Regions from separate parts of the Phreatobacter oligotrophus genome, predicted to be linked through region 3. Evidence: riboswitches for the same ligand, from Rfam matches in the RefSeq annotation. Region 3 holds a riboswitch; each other region holds the start of a gene.
What was found. Region 3 has a riboswitch for glycine ahead of C8P69_RS08770 (D-amino acid dehydrogenase). Riboswitches for the same ligand answer to the same signal wherever they lie in the genome.

Region 1: it holds a riboswitch for glycine, as region 3 does, so the genes downstream of both, gcvT (glycine cleavage system aminomethyltransferase GcvT) here and C8P69_RS08770 (D-amino acid dehydrogenase) in region 3, are expected to answer to the same signal.
Region 2: it holds a riboswitch for glycine, as region 3 does, so the genes downstream of both, C8P69_RS19795 (D-amino acid dehydrogenase) here and C8P69_RS08770 (D-amino acid dehydrogenase) in region 3, are expected to answer to the same signal.

The regions. Positions count from the first base shown of each region.
Region 1 covers NZ_PZZL01000001.1:89,743-97,051, reverse strand. Annotated here, with positions in the region: gene gcvPB (aminomethyl-transferring glycine dehydrogenase subunit GcvPB) at 1-1,452, opposite strand, end outside; gene gcvPA (aminomethyl-transferring glycine dehydrogenase subunit GcvPA) at 1,464-2,819, opposite strand; gene gcvH (glycine cleavage system protein GcvH) at 2,879-3,253, opposite strand; gene gcvT (glycine cleavage system aminomethyltransferase GcvT) at 3,284-4,429, opposite strand; glycine riboswitch at 4,627-4,733, opposite strand; gene C8P69_RS00450 (hypothetical protein) at 4,826-5,470, opposite strand; gene C8P69_RS00445 (pyridoxal phosphate-dependent aminotransferase) at 5,675-6,856, shown strand; gene C8P69_RS00440 (PAS domain-containing sensor histidine kinase) at 6,981-7,309, shown strand, end outside.
Region 2 covers NZ_PZZL01000010.1:164,376-171,684, forward strand. Annotated here, with positions in the region: gene C8P69_RS19770 (LysR family transcriptional regulator) at 1-9, shown strand, start outside; gene C8P69_RS19775 (Bug family tripartite tricarboxylate transporter substrate binding protein) at 62-1,051, opposite strand; gene C8P69_RS19780 (tripartite tricarboxylate transporter permease) at 1,087-2,586, opposite strand; gene C8P69_RS19785 (tripartite tricarboxylate transporter TctB family protein) at 2,597-3,061, opposite strand; gene C8P69_RS19790 (MarR family winged helix-turn-helix transcriptional regulator) at 3,230-3,739, shown strand; glycine riboswitch at 3,773-3,870, shown strand; gene C8P69_RS19795 (D-amino acid dehydrogenase) at 4,010-5,272, shown strand; gene panC (pantoate--beta-alanine ligase) at 5,292-6,179, shown strand; one part of gene C8P69_RS19805 (IS3 family transposase) at 6,801-7,062, shown strand; one part of gene C8P69_RS19805 (IS3 family transposase) at 7,062-7,309, shown strand, end outside.
Region 3 covers NZ_PZZL01000003.1:337,601-344,909, reverse strand. Annotated here, with positions in the region: gene C8P69_RS08775 (SH3 domain-containing protein) at 1-1,360, shown strand, start outside; glycine riboswitch at 1,543-1,640, shown strand; glycine riboswitch at 1,644-1,733, shown strand; gene C8P69_RS08770 (D-amino acid dehydrogenase) at 1,771-3,033, shown strand; gene C8P69_RS08765 (hypothetical protein) at 3,147-3,617, opposite strand; gene C8P69_RS08760 (hypothetical protein) at 3,918-4,541, opposite strand; gene C8P69_RS08755 (DUF4212 domain-containing protein) at 4,988-5,272, shown strand; gene C8P69_RS08750 (sodium:solute symporter family protein) at 5,288-7,309, shown strand, end outside.

The sequences.
Region 1 (7,309 bases), on a different contig from region 3:
CTGGCCGCGCTTCGCCGACAGGGCGAGGTCACGCAGCGTGGCGATGAAGAGGTCGAGGGAAGCCTTCGATTCCGACTCCGTCGGCTCGATGAGCATGGCGCCGTGGACGACCAGCGGGAAATACATGGTCATCGGGTGGTAGCCCTCGTCGATCATCGCCTTGGCGAAGTCGAGCGTGGAGACGCCGGTGTTCTTCAGCCACTCGTCGTCGAACAGCGCCTCGTGCATGCAGGGCTGGTTGCCGAAGGGCAGGCTCATCAGGTCCGCGAGCGAGGCGCGGATGTAGTTGGCGTTGAGCACCGCATCCTCCGAGGCCTGCTTCATGCCGTCAGCGCCGTGGCTGAGCATGTAGGCGAGCGCGCGGACGAACATGCCCATCTGGCCGTGGAAGGCCGACATGCGTCCGAAGGGCATCTCGCCCTTCTCCAGCTTGCCGCCCTCCTCGACCAGCGAGAAGCCCTTGCCGGCGCGGATGAAGGGATAGGGCACGAAGGCCGCCAGGCGCTCCGACAGCACGACGGGACCGGCGCCCGGACCGCCGCCGCCATGGGGCGTCGAGAAGGTCTTGTGCAGGTTGATGTGCATGGCGTCGACGCCGAGGTCACCCGGGCGGGCCTTGCCGACGATGGCGTTGAAGTTGGCGCCGTCGCAGTAGAAATAGGCCCCGGCGTCGTGGATCGCCTTGGCGATCTCGACGATCTCCTTCTCGAAGATGCCGCAGGTGTTGGGGTTGGTGAGCATGATCGCCGCGACGTCGGGCGTCAGCGCCGCCTTGACGTCGGAGACGTGGACCGTGCCATCGGCCTGGGCGGGGACGGCCTTCACCTCGAAGCCGATAAGCGCGGCCGTCGCAGGGTTCGTGCCGTGCGCCGATTCAGGCACCAGCACGATCTTGCGATGGCCCTCGCCCTTGGCCTCCAGCGCCGCCTTGATGGCCATCATGCCGGCGAGCTCGCCATGGGCGCCGGCCTTGGGGCTCATCGCCACGGCGGGCATGCCGGTGAGCTCCTTGAGGTAGTCGGCGAGGCGGTCGATCAGCTCCAGCGCGCCCTGCACGGTGGAGACCGGCTGGAGCGGGTGGATGTCACCGAAGCCCGGCAGCCGCGCCATCTTCTCGTTGAGGCGGGCATTGTGCTTCATGGTGCAGGAGCCGAGCGGGAAGAGCCCGGTGTCGATGCCGAAGTTCTTCTGGCTGAGGCGCACGTAGTGGCGCATCGTCTCCGGCTCGGAGAGGCCCGGCAGGTCGATCGGCTCCTTGCGGGCGAGCTTGCCGAGGCGCGACTTCACCTTCTTCGGCTCGGGCAGGTCGACGCCGGTGACCTCGGGACGGCCGATCTCGAAGATCAGCGCTTCCTCGATCTGCAGCGCCTTGTTGCCGGTGAAGGTCGGGTGGGCGGAGGCGGCACCGGCCTCGCCGGCGGCGGTGGGACGACCCTGATTGTTCATGGACATGGGACCGCTCCTCAGAGGCTGGCGCCGAGCGCGGCCACGAAGGCGGCGCGATCGTCGTCGGTGTTCACTTCGGTGTTGGCGACGAGGAGGATATCCTTCAGCGCCTTGTGCTTGGGCCACAGCCGCGCGGCGGGAACGCCCGCCAGCACGCCCTTCTTCGCCATCTTCTCCACGACCTTGGCGGCATCGCCCGGCACGCGGATGGCGAACTCGTTGAAGAAGCTGCCGTTCAGCACCTCGACGCCGTCGACGTCAGCGAGGCGGTCGGCGAGATCGCAGGCATTGGCGTGGTTGATGGCGGCGAGGCGGCGCAGGCCGGTCTCGCCGAGCAGCGTCATGTGGATGGTGAAGGCGAGGCACATCAGGCCGGAATTGGTGCAGATGTTGGAGGTCGCCTTCTCGCGGCGGATATGCTGCTCGCGGGTCGAGAGCGTCAGCACGAAGCCGCGGCGGCCTTCCGCATCCACTGTCTCGCCGCAGAGGCGGCCCGGCATCTGCCGGACATATTTCTGCTTGGTGGCGAAGAGGCCGACATAGGGACCGCCGAAATTGAGACCGACGCCGATGGACTGGCCCTCGGCGACGACGATGTCCGCGCCCATGGCACCGGGCGGGGTCACGGCGCCGAGCGAGACCACCTCAGTGACGACGGCGATCAGAAGAGCGCCGGCATCCTGCGCCTTCTTGGCGATGGCGGTGAGGTCGTGGAGGTTGCCGAAGACATCCGGCGTCTGGATGACGATGCAGGAGGTCTCGGCGTCGATGGCGGCGGCCACCGCCTTGAGGTCGGCGCTGGCATCGGCCGGGTTCGGCTCCAGCGAGACGAGTTCGTCGCCGGCCATGCGGGACAGCGTCTCGATCGTGTCGCGGTAGTGCGGATGCAGGTTGCCGGCGAGGATCGCCTTGCGCCGCTTGGTGACTCGATGCGCCATCAGCACGGCCTCGGCCGCGCCCGTCGAGCCGTCATACATGGAGGCGTTGGCGACCTCCATGCCGGTGAGGAGCGCCACCTGGGTCTGGAACTCGAACAGGTACTGGAGAGTGCCCTGGGCGATTTCCGGCTGGTAGGGCGTGTAGCTCGTCAGGAACTCGGAGCGCTGGATCAGATGATCCACCGAGGCCGGGACATGGTGCTTGTAGGCGCCGGCGCCGACGAAGAAGGGCACCTCGGAGGCCGTGATGTTCTCCGCCGCCATGGCGCCCATGATGCGCTCGACATCGAGCTCGCCCTTGGCCTTCGGCAGGTCGACGAGGCCTTTGAGCAGCTTCGATTTCGGCACGTTGGCGAAGAGGTCGTCGACGGCGGCGACGCCGATCTTGGCCAGCATGTCGGTGCGGTCTTGGGGCGTCAGCGGCAGGTAGCGCATTGCGGTCTCCGGGCAGTCGGATGGGGAGGCGCGGGCCGCAGCGAGCGGCCCGCCGGCACTCACAGCGTGTCGAGGAAGGCCTTGTAGGCGGCCTCGTCCATGAGCTCGTCGAGCTCGGCGGGATTGGCGATCTTCACCTTGAAGAACCAGCCCTTGCCGGCCGGGTCGTCGTTGACGGTGGCGGGCGCGCCTTCGAGGTCGGGGTTGGCCTCGACCACCTGGCCGGAGACCGGCGAGTAGATGTCGGAGGCGGCCTTGACGCTTTCGACCACAGCGGCGCTGTCGCCCTTCTTCACGGCCTTGCCGCTGGAGGGGAGCTCCACGAAGACCACGTCGCCGAGCTGCTCCTGGGCGTAGTGGGAAATGCCCACCGTGCCGACGTCGCCGTCGATGCGGATATATTCGTGGTCCTTGGTGTATTTGGTCGTGGCCATGGTCATCCCCTGGTGAAGTGGTTCGGCGGCTCAGCCGCGGACATAGCGATGCCGTGCGAAGGGCATGGTCACGACCTTGCCCGGCAGGTCCTTGCCGCGGACCTCGAGGAGCACGGGCGTGCCCGGCTCGGCGAAGCGGCGGTTGACGTAGCCCATGGCGAGCGGGCCGTTGATGGTCGGGCCGAAGCCGCCCGAGGTGACCGTGCCGATGGGCTGGCCGTCGGCGGACTTCACCACCGTTCCCTCGCGGGCCGGAGCGCGGCCATCGGGCAGGATGCCGACACGCAGGCGCGACGCACCCTCGGCCAGCTCCTTCTGGATGCGGGCGGCGCCGAGGAAGCCGCCCTCGGCGCGGCGGCGCTTCTGGATCGACCAGGTGAGGCCGGCCTCGACGGGCGAGGTTGTGGTGTCGATGTCATGGCCGTAGAGGCAGAGGCCCGCCTCGAGGCGCAGCGAGTCACGGGCGCCGAGGCCGATCGGCTTGACGCGCGGATCGGCGAGCAGCTTGCGGGTCAGCGCCACCGCATCGCCGCTCTTCACTGAGATCTCGACGCCGTCCTCGCCGGTATAGCCGGTGCGGGAGACATGGGCCCAGATACCGTCGATGGCTAAGTCCACCGAGGTCATGAACTTCAGGCCGGCGAGCGAGGGCGCGAGCGTCGCCACCGCCGCGACGGCCTCGGGGCCCTGCACTGCGATCAGCGCGAGATCGTCGGCGACCTTCAGGGTCACGCCGGCCGGGAGATGCGCCCGCATATGGGCGTAGTCGGCGTCCTTGCAGGCGGCGTTCACCACCAGATAGAGCCAGTGCTCATGGCCGGGATGGCCAAGGCGCGTGATCATCAGGTCGTCGAGGATGCCGCCCTCGGCATTGGTGAACTGGGAATAGCGCTGCTGGCCGAGCTTCAGCGCCATGACATCGGCGGGCACCAGGGCCTCGAGCGCGGCGGCGGCCGTCTCGTAGCGGCCGTCCTCGGGGATGAGGAAGCACTGGCCCATATGGCTGACATCGAACAGGCCGGCGCTGGTGCGGGTCCAGTTGTGCTCAGCAAGGACGCCGGTCGGATACTGCACCGGCATGTCGTAGCCGGCGAAGGGGACCATCTTGGCTCCGAGCTCGCCATGCAGGGCATGGAGAGGTGTGGTCAGCAACGGGCCGTCCTGGGGCTCGCCCATGGGTCCTGCACTCCGGCGCGCGGACGCGTCCGGTCATGCCGAACACGTTCCGATTACGGGCTTGTCGCCCGCTCGCGCCCCTCTGTCGCAGGACCTGAGAGATTCACCGCGGCCCGCAAGGGCCGACGCCCTCGGGCGCCATCGGCTTACTCCGTCGGTGGGCCGGGATTGGACCTCCGGCCGCTTTCCAGAATGCCATTCCCCCGGCGGTCCTTTTGCCTGAGAGGTTCCGGGGCCGTTGCTCCTTCGGCGCCGGGGGATCCCATCAATTCAAAGACCACCCGGACTCTCCCGCCGGGTTCATATGGCACGGCATCGCAATGGCCGGATCATGCGGCGAAGTCAAGGCGAGCCTGTGGGCACGCCTGCCGCAAAGAAAGGCAGGCGCGAAAGGCGTCAGCGCTGGGCGGTGCGGGCGCGGCCGCGGCGCTGGCGCTCGGGCTGCTGGGCCTGGGTGTCGAAGCCGACGAAGATGATGTAGGTGGCCAGTTCCGCAGCCTCCGGCAGGGGGAAGCTCACCTGGTCCTCGACCTGGGTGAAGGAGACGCTCGGCGAGCCCGAGGGGATCTCGATCGGCACCTGATAGAGACGGGTCCAGACTGGCGTCGACAGGCCGCGCGTCACCGCGACGCGGATCGGCAGCGTGACGCGGCCGGCATCACCCTTCGGGCCGACCAGGACGCGGCCCTCGATGCCGACGCGGATGGTCATGGTCTGGCCCTCGATGCGGCACTCGCGGGCAAGATCGGTGATCGTGCCCTGGTAGCGCAGCTCGGTCGGACCCTCGCCCCCCTGGCGCCAGACGGCCGAGCCGTCGCGAACCTCGATGCGCGGGCAGGCGTCGGGGTTGAGGTTCTGCTGGCCCTGCGGGACGGGCTGGCCGAACAGGGCGGTATGGACGGGCGAGCCGACGCCGGGCGGCGTCTGCGGGGCGGGCTGCGCCGCCTGCTGCGGCTGGCCGAAGAGATTGCCGCCGGTCGAGCCGCAGGCGCCGAGCGCCAGAGCCGTCATCAGCACGGCCGTTGCCTTCCAGATACGCACGCCCAAACCCTCGCATTGCCGTCGGGATCGGCGCTTATAGCAAGAGCCGTCGGGCGGAACAAAGGCGTTCATGCTGCCATCCACCGGCAGGCTGCGACGCCGTTCATCGGCTTCGCTGATGGACAAATCGCACGTTTTTCATGAGAAGGGCCGAACGCCGCCGCTAGACTGGCGCGATTGCCCCCGCCCCACAGGATAAGCCGCATGACCGCCGATCTCCTCGCCTCGCTGCGCCCGGAAGCCTCGGGCGCCCCCGCCAGCGGCATCGTCGAGCTGTCGAAATATGCGCGGGCGGCCGGCGACGTGATCCAGCTCTGGGTCGGCGAGGGGGACACGCCCACCCCCTCCTTCATCTACGAGGCGGCGACGCGCTCGCTCGCGGCGGGCGAGACCACCTACACCTGGCAGCGCGGCATCCCGGAGCTGCGCCAGGCCATCGCGACCTATGCCTCCGACCTCTACGGCCGCGAGCTGTCGCCGGAGCGCTTCTTCGTCTGCGGCTCGGGCATGCAGGCGATCCAGATCGCCATGACCATGGTGGCGGGCCCGGGCGACGAGATCCTCATCCCCTCCCCCACCTGGCCGAACGCCCCGGCGGCTGCGGGCCTGCGCGGCGCGACGCCGGTCTTCGTCGCGCTCGACCATGGCAATCGCGGCTGGCAGATCGACCTCGACAAGCTTGAGGCGGCGATCACGCCGAAGACCAAGGCGATGTTCATCAACACGCCGTCCAACCCGACCGGCTGGACCGCGACGAAGGAGGAGCTCGCCGCGATCCTCGCGCTCGCCCGCCGGCACGGGCTGTGGATCGTCGCCGACGAGATCTATACCCGCTTCGTCTGGACCGAGGGGTCGCCGCGCCGCGCTGCCTCCTTCCACGACGTGCGCGAGGACGGCGACCGCATCATCTGGGTCAACACCTTCTCGAAGAACTGGGCGATGACCGGGTGGCGCACCGGCTGGGTGGAGGCCGACCCGTCCCTCGGCGACGTCGTCGAGAACCTCATCCAGTATTCCACCTCGGGCTCGCCGGTCTTCGTGCAGCGGGCCTGCGCCGTCGCGCTGGAGCGCGGCGAAAGCTTCCTCGCCCATCAGGTCGCCAAGGCGCGCAAGGCCCGCGACATCGTCTCCGAGGCGATCGAGGCCACAGGCCGCTGCCGGTTCTCGCGGCCGGACGGCGCCTTCTACCTGTTCTTCGGCATCGACGGCGTCACCGATTCGAACGCTGCGGCGATGAAGCTAGTCGACATCGCCAAGGTCGGGCTCGCCCCGGGGAGCGCCTTCGGGCCCGGCGGCGAAGGCCATTTGAGGCTCTGCTACCTGCGCTCGCAGGAGCAGATCGAGATCGCGGCCGAGCGTTTGCGCACCGCCATCCCCCTTTTGTGATGCATTTTGGGGAAGGAAGCCGCCCTTCCCCGTTGCAATGCGCAAAACTCCGTAGCATGGTCCGGGGGGTGAGGCGAGTTGACGCAGGGGGCCAACCTGCGCAGCGCCACGCGGAGGATCCCCCATCCAGCAGGTCGTCCCCCCACCGGCGAGTGTTTCCGAGGCCCGGCTGTCGAGCGTTCTCGACATGGCCGGCGAAGGCATCGTCGTGCTGGATGCCGGCGGCACGATCCTCGTCTTCAACAAGGCCTGCGAGGCCATGTTCGGCCGCAGCACTGCCGACGTCGCCGGACACAAGTTCGGGCTCCTGCTGGCCGGGCCACGCCAGCCGGAGGACGCGCTGCTCGCGGCCTGGGTCGGCGCGCCGCGTGAGATCGCCGCCCGCCACCGTGACGGCACGGTGCTGCCCATCGAACTGTCGCTGGCCCGCGCCGACACGGCCGAGGGCGCGCA
Region 2 (7,309 bases), on a different contig from region 3:
GCCGTCTGACAGCAAAACGCCGGCGCGTCGCCGCGCCGGCGCTCGCCAGGCCTGTTGTCGCTCAGACCCGGAAGCTGATTTCGCGGGTCATGGCGTCGAGAACACGGACCTGGTCCTCGTAGAAGCGCCGGGCCTCGGCGAGCGAGGTGGCGTCGACCACGATCGAGCCGGTGTTGCTGATCGCGGTGCGAACTTCCGGCGTACGCATCACCTCGCCCACCGCCTCGTTCAGCCGCTGGACGATGTCCTCAGGCGTCTCGCTGCGGACGAAAATGCCGGCCCAGATTGAGTGATCGAAATTCGGCAGCACCTTGCTTTCACCGAAGGCGACGAGATCGGGAAGGAAGTCGACACGCGACTTCGACACCCAGCCGAGCATTTTCAGCTTCTTCTGGTCCTGAAGCGGCTTGTAGGAGGTCGCGAAGGGCAGGATCGCGAAATCGATCTGGCCGCTGGCGAGATCCTGAAGCACCGGCGCGGCGCCACGGTAGGCGACATGGGTGACGCGGATGCCGGTCTGCTTGGCCATTTCTTCCGACAGAACATGGTAGAGCGAGCCGACGCCGACGCTCCCATAAGGCGTGGGACGACCCTGGGCCTTCGCATGCGCGACCAGTTCGTCGATATTGCTAGCCGGATGATCTGGCCGAACAAGTAGGATCAGCGGGTTGCGCGTGATCTGGGTCACGTGGCGGAACTGGTCGGGGCGGAACTTGATGTCGGGGTTGACAAGCGGGGACAGGATCAACTCGTTGGGCGACCCCTGGAAGATCATCCGCCCATCGGCGCGCGTCTGCAGCAGCTTCTGCGCGGCGAGGCCGCCGCTGGCGCCACCGAGGTTCTCGACCAGCACGGTCTGACCGAGCACGCGCTGGAACGCCGGCTGGAGGTTGCGCGCGATGGCGTCGGACAGGCCGCCCGCTGGATAGGGAACCATGAGGGTCAGGGTCCGGCCTGGCCCGAGCTGCGCGTTTGCCGGCGCGGTGCCGAAGCCGAGTGCGGTAAGGCCGGCGACGGCGGCGAGCGCCTCGCGGCGGGAAAGTTCGGTCATGATGTCCTCCTGAAGTCGTTCGTTGATGGATAGGGTCACTGGGCGAAAGCGCGTGACCGGGTGCGCTTGAAGGCAGGCAAAAGGACGCTGAGCAGGATCGCGGCAGCGGCGATGAGCAGGACCGCGCTGATCGGACGCGTTAGGAGTACGGAGGGGTCGCCCTGCGAAAGCAGCAGCGTGCGGCGCAGGAACTCCTCCATCAGCGGGCCGAGAATGAAGCCGAGCAGCATGGGCGCCGGCTCGCAGTCGAGCTTCTTGAACAGATACCCGAGCACGCCGAAGGCGGTCATGATCTGGAGGTCGAAAGCGTTGTTCGACAGCGAGAACACACCGATCGCGCAGAACACGATGATCATCGGGAACAGGTAGTGGTATGGCACCATGATCATGCGCACCCAGAGCCCGATCAGCGGCAGGTTGAGTACCAGCAGCATCAGGTTGCCGATCCACATCGAGGCGATCAGGCCCCAGAAGAGGCGCGGTTGTTCGGTCATCACGCCGGGGCCGGGCTGGATGCCATGCATGATCATCGCGCCGATCATCAGCGCCATCACCGTGTTGGCCGGAAAGCCGAGGGTCAGCATGGGAATAAAGGACATCTGGGCGCCGGCATTGTTGGCGGCCTCCGGCGCGGCGATGCCCTCGATCGCGCCGTTTCCGAGTTCCTCCCGGTGCTTGGACACGCGCTTCTCCAGCGCATAGGCGCCGAAGGACGCGAGCGCCGCTCCGCCTCCCGGTAGTACGCCGAGCGCGGCTCCCAGAGTGGTGCCGCGAAGGGTCGGCGCGACCATGCGCGACCAGTCCTCGCGGGTCGGCATCAGCCCCTTCACCTTGGCGAAGCCGAGATCGCGGCGGGCCTCGTCCTCCAGATTGGCGATGATCTCGCCAATCCCGAACACTCCCATAGCGACGATGACGAAGTTGAGGCCATCCGCCAGTTCAGGAAAGCCAAAGGCGTAGCGTTGAAGCCCTGAGTTCACGTCCGTGCCGACGAGGCCGAGCAGCAGCCCGAGGGCGATCATGGCGATCGCATGCAGGATATGCCCGCTCGCCAGCACGATGGAGGCGGCGAGCCCGAGCACCATCAGCGCGAAATACTCAGCCGGACCGAACCTGAAGGCGAGTTCGGTCAGTGGCGGTGCGAAGAAGGCGATGAGGAAGGTGCACACCGTGCCGGCGAAGAACGAGGAGAGCGCGGCGACCGCAAGCGCGCGGCCGGCGGCACCTTTGCGGGCCATCTTGTAGCCGTCGATGGCGGTCACGACCGAGGTCGCCTCGCCCGGCAGGTTGATCAGGATCGCAGTCGTCGAGCCGCCATACTGCGCGCCGTAAAAGATGCCGGCCATCATGATGAGCGCCGAGACGGGCTCCAGGCCGAAGGTAGCCGGCAGGAGCATGGCGATGGTCGCCGACGGGCCAAGGCCCGGCAGGACGCCGATGGCGGTCCCGAGAAACACACCGATCAGGCACCAGACGAGGTTCGTCGGGGTTGCCGCAACCGAAAGACCCATGAGCAGGTCGGCGAAAATGTCCATGATCCGCTCCTCAGCCCCCGGTGAACCACGAGCCGACAAGCGGCATCTGCACGGAAAGACCCCAGACGAAGACGAGCGCACAGGCGGCGACCAGGCCGGCCGCGCCGAGAAGCGCGACGGGGCTCCAGCGGAACTCGCGGCTCGCCATCGCCGACAGGAGGATCAGCACGAAAAGACCGCCGATCATGCCGATCGGCTCGATCATCAGACCGAAGAGCGAACAGGCCGCGGCTATCAGCAGGAACGGCTTCAGCCGAATGGGATCGAGCGGCGCACCATTGATCCGGATACCGCGCACAAGTGCGACCAGGCCGAGAAGGATGAGCGCTGCCGACAGAACCTTGGGGAAATAGCCCGCACCCATCCGGCCCGCGGTTCCCATCGGGTAGTTCCATCCGAACCAGAGCCCCGCGACACCGAAAGCCAAATAGATCGCCCCGGCGTAGAACTCCTTCGGACTCTTGACGACAACCATGGCCGCCTCCCTCGTCGCGCTTGTTGTCTCGTTGCGCGATCGGCGGTGATCATGGGCAGTTTGTTGCAATACGCAATAATTGAAATTCGCAATAAATGATACCTAACTTGTATAATTGCTCTCCAATGCCGTCGCCGTGGCACCGCGCGGAACTCCAGGGACCAACCCATGCTCGAACGATCACTGACCTATCTCCTCTCCTCGATCGTCGAGGACGGCATCGGCAGCGCCAACCGCATCTTCGAAATCCGCATCGGGTTGAGCGTCCGCGAATTGCGCGTGCTGCGCCTGGTGCGCGCCAATCCGGGCATCACCTTCACCGTCCTCGCAGAGCGGACCAAATTCGAGAGGACGCTGACGTCCAGGACCGTTTCGAAGCTCATCAAGGCCGGTTTCATCGAAAGAAGCGCTATTCCGAGCGATGCGCGGGCTTTCGGCCTAACGATTACGCCTGACGGCGTGGCTTTGTGCGAGCGGGCGGATCCGCTGACCGCCGAGTTCGAGACACTGATGCTGGCACCCCTGAGCATGGCGGAACGCGAGGCCTTTCTGAGCGCCGTCGAACGGCTCAAAGTCTGGATCGAGGGTGGGTATGCCGGCGAGGTCGCGAACCGCTATCCCAGGGCGCGCGCCGGCGCCAAGCCGTTCAACCGAACTCGTGATTTTGTTGGAAAATGAAACTAACTTGACAGACAATGCTTCTCGGGTATGGTCTTTCACGCGGAAGAGTTCGCGGGCTTTCGGGCCGCCGCGACGCCGAAGGAGCAACCGCCCCGGAAACTCTCAGGCACCAAGACCGCGCCTTTTTGATCGACTCTGAAAAGCGGAGCCCGCAGGCTCCCGCCGATGGTGTAAGCGGATCTGGCCGATGAGCGGCCGAACGCGATGCTCTCAGGCCAATGACAGAGGGGGCTTCTGATCCGTGCGTCGCGCGGAAGGAGAAGCCGCATGTCTACTCCCGAGAACCTGAACGTCGCCGTCATCGGTGGCGGCATCACTGGCGTGACAACCGCCTACAATCTGGTCAAGCGCGGGGCTCGCGTCACACTGTTCGACCGCCATCCCTACACGGCGATGGAGACGTCCTTCGCCAATGGCGGTCAGCTCTCCGCCTCCAACGCCGAGGTGTGGAACAGTTGGGCCACTGTGTGGAAGGGTCTCAAGTGGATGACGACGCCGGGCGCGCCGTTGCTCTTCAACCCGCGCCCCTCCTGGCACAAGATCTCGTGGATGCTCGAGTTCATCGGCTCGATCCCCAAATACGAAGAGAACACGGTTACAACCGTGCGGCTTGCTATCGAGGCCCGCGCCCATCTCATGCGGATGGCGGCCGACGAAGGCATCGCCTTCGACTGCGAGAAGCGCGGCATCCTGCATTTCTACGAGAACAAGAAGGACTTCGAGGCGGCGACGCGCGTCAGCGCGCTCCTCGCCAAGGGCGGCCTTGAGCGCCGCGCCGTGACGCCGTCCGAGATCAAGTCGATCGAGCCCGCGCTGCGTGGGACCTACCATGGCGGCTTCTACACCGAGAGCGACTTCACCGGCGACATCCACAAGTTCACCAACGGCCTCGCAAAGGCCTGCCAACGTCTCGGCGTGACAATGCGCTTGTCCGACGAGGTGCTGTCCACCAAGGCGAGCGACCACGGCGTGACCGTGATCAGCCAGTCGACAGAGCCGCATCTCGAAAAGACCGAACCGCCGACCGAGGTGCATGTCTTCGACCGTGTCGTGGTCTGCGGCGGCGTGACGTCGCGCAACCTCGCGCGGATGCTCGGCGACCGGGTGAACATCTACCCGGTGAAGGGCTATTCCATCACCGTGCAATTGCCTGAAAAGGCGGACCAGGAAGCCGCGCCATGGGTCAGCCTGCTCGATGACGCCGCGAAGATCGTGACGAGCCGTCTCGGCCCCAACCGCTTCCGTGTCGCCGGCACCGCCGAGTACAACGGCTACAACCGCGACATACGGGCCGAACGCATCGACCCGCTGATCCGCTGGTGCCGGGCCCATTTCCCGGGCATGAGCACCCGCCAGTCCGTGCCGTGGACTGGCCTCAGACCCATGATGCCGGACATGCTGCCGCGCGTCGCCCGTGGTCGGCATCCGCGTGTGTTTTACAACACCGGCCACGGCCATCTCGGCTGGACGTTGTCGGCCGCGACCGCCGACGCGGTCGGCGCGCTCGCCACGGCCCGCGTCAACGCGTGAGGCGAGGAAGGCGATCCACATGAAGACTTCGCCCGAGTTCGCAGGTCACGACATCGTCCGGAAGCCCGGCGAACTCAGGGCTTGGTCGCGCGCCTGGCGCACGGCGGGCGAACGCGTGGCACTCGTGCCGACCATGGGCGCGCTGCACGAGGGGCATCTATCGCTTCTTCGGCGGGCGCGCACCGAGGCCGACCGCGCCATCGTCTCGATTTTCGTGAATCCCACGCAGTTCGCGCCGGGAGAAGACCTCGCCGCCTATCCGCGCACCTTCGCCGCCGATCTCGCGGCGATTGCAAGCGTCGGCGAGGCGTTGGTCTACGCGCCGGAGGCTTCCGACATGTATCCGGCTGGTTTCGCCACCGCGGTGTCGCTGGCGGGCCCCGCCAATGTCGGCCTTGAGGACCGCTTCCGGCCCACCCATTTCGCCGGCGTCGCCACCGTGGTCGCGAAGCTTTTCATTGCGGCGGAGGCCGAAATCGCCCTGTTCGGCGAGAAGGATTACCAGCAGCTCAAGGTGGTCCAGCGTATGGCGGCTGACCTCGACATCGCGACCGAGGTGATCGGATGCCCGACCGTGCGCGAAGCCGACGGTCTCGCGATGTCCTCGCGCAATCGCTTCCTATCGCTGGAGGACCGCCGGCGGGCGGCGGTACTGCCGAGCGTCATGGCGACGGCGGCCGAGCGCATCCGGGCGGGCGCGGAGCATGGGGCGGCCACGGCGGAGGGTGCAGCGGAACTCCAGCGGGCGGGCTTCGACGTCGAGTACATCGAGGCTCGGAACGCCGACACGTTGCTGCCGCTGGGTCGGATCAGCAACGAGCGGATCCGACTCCTGGTCGCGGCCCGGATGGGCACCACGCGGCTGATCGACAACATGCCGGTCGAGAGCGCGATCCAATCGGCGTGAGGCGGGCGTCCTTGCCGCGTATCGAACCATAGAGACTTGTCGTGGCGATGCGCTGTGTCATCGCCCAAAGCCAAACCTCGCGCGCGAGCCGTATGCCGGGGTTCGTGGAGCGCCGGTCACTGTCGGCGAAGATCGGACCCGATCCGCTCGGCTGCATCTTGACGGATCACCATTTGGCGATTTCGACAACTTATGCGCCGCCAGTCCGTCCTTCGAACAGTCCCCGAGAAACATCGGCGCCATGGTCGGTTCGCGGGGTAGTCGTTTCCCGGAAAGCGAACCGCAGCGCCCCGCGTTTCCCTGCTTGCGACACCAAAATTCCCTGTTTCGCGGCACAGGGAAAACATCTGCATCTCCCTCAATAGCCTTGGTGTTTTCGGCTCCCAAAAAATGCTTGAGGCGGGCATTTCACTGTTTCCCTGTTCTTTTCCCTGTTTGCAGGGAAAATGCCCACCAGAACGGTTCGCGCCCGACCGCATGGCGCACCAACCGTTTTTCAAAATGATATCAATTGTTTAATGTGAAAAAATTGCCTCGATATGATCTGATCCCACAAAACTGGACCGTTTGAGATTGGAGTTTTCCGCGTCAGAATCCCTTGGCTGGGAGGAGTGGAAGACGATGAAGGCGAGCAAGTTCTCGGAGGCGCAGAAGGCGTTCATCCTGAAGCAGGGGGCGGACGGGGTCACGGTGGCGGAGATCTGCCGGAAGGCCGGGATCAGCCAGGCGACCTATTTCAACTGGAAGAAGAAGTATGACGGCATGACGCCGCCCGAGATGCGGCGGCTGAAGCAGCTTGAGGACGAGAATGCCAAGCTGAAGCGGATCGTGGCTGACCTGTCGCTGGACAAGGAGATGCTGCAGGACGTCATCCGCCGAAAAATCTGAGGCCTGGGCGTAAGCGCAAGCTGGTGAACGTGATCTGCGAGGAGTGGAAGGTCTCGATCAGGAGGGTCTGTGGCGCCCTCGAATTCGATCGATCAACCTTCCACTACCGGTCACGCAAGCGCGACCAGGCCGGCATCGAGGCGCGGATCAAGGCGATCTGCGAGACACGTATCCGGTATGGCTACCGGCGTGTCCACGTCATGCTCCAGCGCGAGGGATGGGACATCAACATCAAGAGAACC
Region 3 (7,309 bases):
CGATGCCATGCGCACCTTTCAACTGATCGCGACTTTTGCCGCGATGCTGGGAGGCGTTGCGCCAAGCCTTGCCCAGCAGCCAACGCCGATACCGTCCTGCAGCCTCGGCGACACGGACTGGCGCAGCGACCCTGTCTTCCTGCGCAGCCAGGATCCATCAGCCCGCGGTCGTCCCGGCGGCGCATTACGCTGCGAGCAATACGACCTCTCCGAATATCCCGTGGGCGCCGAGCGTCTGAAGGTCGTTGTCGGCAGGCTTTTCGAAACCGGCGAGGGCGGCGGCGCCGGCATCGAGCAGCCCGTGCGGTTGATCATCCTCTCGAAGGGGACGGGCGCGCAGGAGCGCGTGATCGGCCGCTTCCTCGAGCCCTATGACATATCGAGGGACAAGCCGAACTTCTTCACCCAGCTGGCGACGACGCCGGACGGCGGTGCGCTGGTGCTCGTCGGCTGGCAGATCCGGACGGCCTATCTCGTCAGGAATAACGAGGTGAGACTGGTCGATAGCCATGCCTGGCTTGACGCTGCGATCGCGGCCACGCCCCCCGGCTGGCGAGCCGGGCCGGTCAGGACCCTCAAGCCCGACAGTCTCGACCACAACATCAAGGGCTATGTCGCTCTTTTCCGCGCAGACGCCGACGATCCATCGCGTCCGGGACGCGCGGATGACGAGGGCCAGGCGATCGAAGTCGATCTGGTGGTGAGCGAGACCAGGCTCATCGCCGTGAACACGCGCGTGGTCGAGGGCAATTCAGTCCAGGACGACGAGTGGTGGGAGCGTTTTGTTGGTCAGTCAGAGGGGATGCGTTCCGACCGCAGGCGGCTGCCGCGCGGCACCGAGACTTGCGACATCACCGCCTGGTCGATGGACCCCGATCCCGCCGGGATGACCCTGCGCGCGGCTCCCAATGCGCAGGCACGGGCGATCGGCCGGATACCCCCGCCGTGGAAGGCGCCCGACCGCCTTGGTGATCGAGGCCAGACCTACCGCTCCCAGTTCAGGGTGATCGGCTCCCGGCCGGGGTGGTTTCTGGTGCGGGACATCACCGCACCGGGAGTGGCCTATGGCGAGCGCTATCCCCGCACGCTGCCCCAGGCGCCGCGCGGCCAGGGATGGGTCCCGGCGAGCCTCATCGGCGCGGCGCTTGCCAATACCGGACTGGCTCGCGGCGAACTGCGGCAGGCGCCCAGCGAGTTTTCCGCGATTCGGCCGGTGGCGCGTGAGCCAACGCCCATCGGTCCCGGCGACGTCGTCGAACGCCTCCACGCCTGCTCGGGAAACTGGGGGCTGGTCGAGATCGGCGGAGAGCGGGGATGGTGGCGCGGCATCTGTGCCAACCAGGTCTCGAATTGCAGCTGATCGCGGCGGCCGCGCGCGGCGAGGCCGGCCATGCTTCACCACCGGTTTCAGGCCCCGTCGAAGAAGAGAGGCAGCCGATGCGGCCGGGCAGGGGCCGCGCAACAGAGCCGCCGGAGCCTGGCGCCCCGGTGGCGTGCCGTCCCGCGTCTCCCGATCTTGACGAATGCCGGGAAGGCTCTACCCTCATGACCGCGGAAGAGTTCGCGGGGGTTTCACCTGCCGCGGCGCCGAAGGAGCAACCGCCCCGGAAACTCTCAGGCAAACAGACCGCGCCGAAACGTGACTCTGAAAAGTGGAGCAGCAGCTCCCGCCGATGGTGTAACCGCAGGTCCGATGACCGGCCCCGCGGGATGCTCTCAGGCCAATGACAGAGGGGGCTTCGATCCGCCGTGCGCGGAAGGAGACCCGCTATGCCCACCTCAGACACGATCAACGTCGCCGTCATCGGCGGCGGCATCACCGGCGTGACCACCGCCTATAGCCTCGCCCGCCGCGGCTGCCGCGTCACCCTCTTCGACCGCCACCCCTATGCCGCGATGGAGACCTCCTTCGCCAATGGCGGCCAGCTCTCCGCCTCCAATGCGGAAGTGTGGAACAGCTGGGGCACGGTGCTCAAGGGCCTGAAATGGATGATGTCGCCGGGCGCGCCGCTGCTGGTGAACCCCAAGCCCTCCTGGCACAAGATCAGCTGGATGGGCGAATTCCTCGCCGCCATCCCGGCGCATGAGGACAACACCATCACCACGGCGCGGCTCGCCATCGAGGCCCGCGCCCACCTCCGGCAGATGGCCGCCGAGGAGGGCATCGATTTCGACTGCGAGGATCGCGGCATCCTGCATTTCTACCAGTCGAAGGCCGACTTCGACGCGGCGGCGCGGGTCACGGCGCTCCTCGCCCGCGGGGGCCTTGCGCGCCATGCGGTGACGCCGGCGGAGATCCGGTCCATCGAGCCGGCGCTGCGGGGCCAGTTCCATGGCGGCTTCTACACGCCCTCCGACTTCACCGGCGACATCCACAAGTTCACCATCGGCCTCGCCGAGGCCTGCGAGCGGCGCGGCGTCGCGATGCGCTTCTCCACCGAGGTCCTGGCGACCGAGGCCCTGGAGGATCATGTCAGCCTCACCGTCCGCTCCACCGAGCCGGTGGCGGACGGCGCCCCGGCGGCCGCCGAGACCCTGCGTTTTGACAAGGTCGTGGTCTGCGCCGGCGTGCTGAGCCGGGAGGTCGCCCGCGGCTTCGGCGACCGCATCAATGTCTATCCGGTCAAGGGCTATTCCATCACGGTCCATCTGCCGGAGGCCGCCGACCAGGAGGCGGCGCCCTGGGTCAGCCTGCTCGACGACAAGGCCAAGATCGTCACCAGCCGGCTCGGCCGCACCCGGTTCCGCGTCGCGGGCACCGCCGAGTTCAACGGCTATAACCGCGACATCCGGGCCGAACGCATCGCCCCGCTGGTCGCCTGGTGCCGGCGCCACTTCCCCGGCATGAGCACGCGGCAGGCGGTGCCGTGGGCGGGTCTCCGCCCGATGATGCCCGACATGATGCCGCGGGTGACGCGGGGCCGGAACCCGCGCGTGCTCTATAACACGGGCCACGGGCATCTGGGGTGGACCTTGTCGGCCGCTACGGCCGAGGCCGTCAGCGCGCTGGCGACGGCACGGCCCAACGCCTGATCGCGCGCCTGTTCACGGGGGGCCAGCCGCATGGTCGCGGCGGGCCCTTCGTGGCGAGCCTTCGGGCTGGCAGCGTCCTGACCGCTAGCGGCTCACCGGGACGCGCCGGCATGCTACCGCGTCGCGCTGGACGAGCCGGTCTCCGCCGGGCATCGCACCCACCCCGCCTCGTCCGGCATGGGGCCCGATCCTGTGGAATCGAAGTTGAGCGTGCCGTCGGCGCGCAGGCGCAACCGGACGGTGGCCGGCGTGCTGTCCTGATCGTCGAATGCGCGTCCGCGACCGACCCAGACGTTGCCGCGCCGCGTCCAGGTCCGGATGCTCCAGCCGCTTTCGTACTGGAGGATGGACCGGCCATCGATGCGCGTCGGGGTGAGTTCGCCCGTTTCCGCGCACTGGGCGAGATCCGAAGCCCATGTGCCGTGGAACGACCGTGGCAAGCGTTCGGCGGCGGCCGCCGCCATGATGCCCGTCGCAGCGACAAGGCAGGCCGCGGCGATGACCTTGCAGGCAAAAACTGTCTTCATCATGCGCCCGTTTGCAGCGTTTGAGACCATCGCGGTGGACCGGATGAGCCGGCCCATCGGCATGTCTTCTGGCCGGTCAGCGTTTCGCGACCGCGCTACCGCGGCGATTCTGCGTTTCCGATGCGTCTCGCGAGGGCGAGCTCATCATCCGACGGGGCCGGCCGGCCGAAGTTCGAGCGGGACGAGAAAAGGCCCGCGGATGGTCTCCGCGGGCCCGAAAGTTGGGAGCCGGCAGCCACCTAGTGGGAGCTGGCTGCTTCGGCAGGCCCATGATGCGGATGTCGCTCCTGGTCTCAACAGAAAGTATGAAACCGATCCGCGCACTTTGTCGCATCGGCCGCCGGAAACACGCCTCCCTCAGTGCGGCGCCGGACCGGTGGCCAGCGCGCCGGCGAGGGCGCGGCGATCGAGGAGAGCCTCGGCCTCGCCGGCCATGTTCACCATCATGCCTCGCATGTGGTTGAGGACGACCTCGCGGTCGAGTTTCATCAGGTCGGGATGAATGGGGACGAGCGCGAAGATCTCGTCGAAGGTCGCCTTGCAGATGTCCTGTGGCGCCTTCGGCTCGGCCAGCGCCGCGCGGCGCAGGCTGGTCTCCACTCCGTCGGCCCGCTGGCCCCACCATTCCGGATCGACGCCGGCCGGGCAGGGATAACGGCCGAGCACGTTCCGCCCCGCGGCAATCAGCGCGTCGAGCAGCGCCGGCTCCCGGCCGGCCGCCGCGCTGCGCAGATGGCCGTCGACCAACTCCAGCACGTTCGAGACGCTCAGGGGAAAGGCCCGCCACCGGCCCTCCTCGATGGCATCCTTGAAGGACTGTTCGCGAAACAGCTTCTCCGCAAGGATTCCGGCCCGGGCGCGGCTGTATTCATACATCGATCGATTGACGAGAAAGGCTGCGCGGGCGTCGATGAAGTCTTCGAGGCCTGACCACGACGCGATTTTCTTCTGGCGGCCAAGGATGGCATCGAGCAGTCCCATGGCATGTTCCCCCTGTGCGGCTGACTATATCAGCCGGCTCCGCCGCGGCCACCGAAGGTCACGCGAACCCGCCGAAAACGGGCAAAATGACGCAGTCTGCGGCGTTTTGACGCCTGATCGTGCGGTGTCAAAAGCCGCGATTTGCGATGGGGCGCTGCCATTCGCCGCAGCCATATTCGACTTTCGTCGCATTGTCGGCGGTAGGGTGGTGTTTACCGTTTTTTCGTCGAGCGCCCGTCGCGTTGCTTTCGCCTTTTGTGCAAAGCAGCAACGACGAGCGGAAGAACTTCAGAAGTCACGCCTGAGTGTCAGTTCAACTTGACACCGGGCGCGGTGCTGCGTCGACAAGTGTGCCGGAGAGCACGCAGGCGGGCGCTCGGGAGGTGCATCGCATGAGGCCGTCGTCCGGCGGTCGCAATGCCCCAGGGGCACAAGGAGGGTAAAGCATGGCGCAAGCGCCCGACGATCCAGCGCAGAAGCCCGATGACGTGGGCTATTGGAAGGCCACCCAGAAACTGACGTTCACGGCAGTGGGCATCTGGGCCTTCTTTTCGTTCTTCGTGCACTTTTTCGCACCGGCACTGAACGGCATTTCCATCCCGATCCTGAAGTTCCCGCTCGGCTACTACATGGCCGCGCAGGGCTCTCTCGTCGTCTTCGTCATCCTGATCTTCTGGTTCTGCAACAAGCAGGAAAAGATCGATCAGGAGTTCGGCGTGTCGGAAGACTGAGGCGGGGGGCGAACAATGTCAGTTGCTCAGTCCGACGGTCGCGACTTTCTCTCCAACCTTGGTCGCGTCTATTCCCTCTACACCCTGTCCTTCCTCGGCTGCGTCGTCCTGCTGGCGATCCTGGAACAGGTCGGCATGCCCAAGCCCTGGATCGGCTACGCCTTCGTCGCCCTGACGATCGGCGTCTATGCCGCCATCGGCATCCTCTCGCGCACCGCGGAGGTCTCGGAGTACTACGTGGCGGGCCGCAAGGTCCCCGCGCTCTACAACGGCATGGCGACCGCGGCCGACTGGATGTCGGCGGCCTCGTTCATCGGCATGGCCGGCTCGCTCTACCTGCTCGGCTATAACGGCCTCGCCTTCATCCTCGGCTGGACCGGCGGCTTCGTGCTGGTGGCGACGCTGATCGCGCCGTTCCTGCGCAAGTTCGGCGCCTACACGATCCCGGACTTCTTCTCCTTCCGCTACGGCGGCAAGGTGGCGCGGACGCTCGCGATCATCGTGCTGATGAGCTGCTCCTTCACCTATGTGGTGGCGCAGATCGTCGGCACCGGCCTCATCGGCGCCCGCCTCCTGAACATGGACTATGTCGTGGCCGTCTATGTCGGCCTCGTCGGCATTCTCGTCTGCTCCATGCTCGGCGGCATGCGCGCGGTGACCTGGACCCAGGTGGCCCAGTACATCGTGCTGATCATCGCCTACCTCATCCCGGTGGTGATCCTGTCGGCCCAGAAGTACGGCATCCCGATCCCGCAGCTCACCTATGGCGACGTGCTCTCCCAGATCGCCGCCAAGGAAGCGGCGCTCCGGGCGGCCGGCGACGTGGTCGTCCCGGCGGTTGGCTACATCAACCCGTCCTTCGGCAACCCGGCCCTCTCGGGCGCGGCGCTGTGGGTCGAGTACGTCAACTATTTCGGCCTCATCCTCTGCCTCATGGTCGGCACGGCGTCCCTGCCGCACGTCCTCATGCGCTTCTTCACCACCCCCTCGGTGCGTGAAGCCCGCAAGTCGGTCGGCTGGTCGCTGCTGTTCATCTTCATCCTGTACTTCACGGCGCCGGCCTATGCCGCCTTCGCGAAGATGGAGGTGTACAACAACGTCGTCGGTCAGAACCTCGCGACGCTGTTCTCCGCCGAGAACCTGAGCTGGATCCGCTCCTACGGCCGCGTGGGCCTGATCCAGATCTGCGGTGTCGACGCGACCACGCTGGAGGCGGTCCGCACGGCCTGCGCCCGCGTGATGCAGCACACCGGTGACGTGGCTTCGTTCAACCCGACGATCCAGCTCCGCCACTTCGGCATCCAGGCAGACGCCATCGTGATCTCCACCCCGGAGATCGCCGGCCTGCCCTATGTGATCGCCGGTCTCGTGGCGGCCGGTGGCCTCGCGGCGGCTCTCTCGACCGCCGACGGCCTGCTGCTCGCCATGGCGAACGCCCTGTCGCACGACGTCTACTACAAGATGATCGACCAGAACGCCTCGACCGAGAAGCGCCTGGTTGTCGCTCGCGTGCTCCTCATCATCGTCGCCATCGCAGCCGCCTATGTCGCCTCGTTCAGGCCGGCCGACATCGTCGCCATGGTCGCCTGGGCCTTCTCGCTGGCGGCAGCCGGCTTCTTCCCCGCGCTGATCCTCGGCGTCTGGTGGAAGAAGGCGACGACGCAGGGCGCGATCTGGGGCATCGTCGTGGGCTTCGGCATCACGCTCTACTACCTCGTCGGCACCCGCTACTACGCGCCCGCCTTCTACGAGACCTGGAAGGGTCTCTCGATCGCGACCGCCGCGCAGTACCAGGCCTATGAGGCGGCCAAGGCAGCCTATGCGGCGTCGGCGACGGCGGCCAACTGGGCGGCTCTCGACCGCACCGCGCAGGTCGTTGCCAACTGGTGGGGCGTGCGTGGCATCTCGTCGGGCCTGTTCGGCCTGCCGCTGGGCTTCCTCGTGATCTGGGCTGTGTCCAAGTTCACCAAGGAGCCGTCGCAGGAGATGCAGAACTTCATCGACGAGATCCGTCGTCCGAAGGGCGCCGTGGTCATG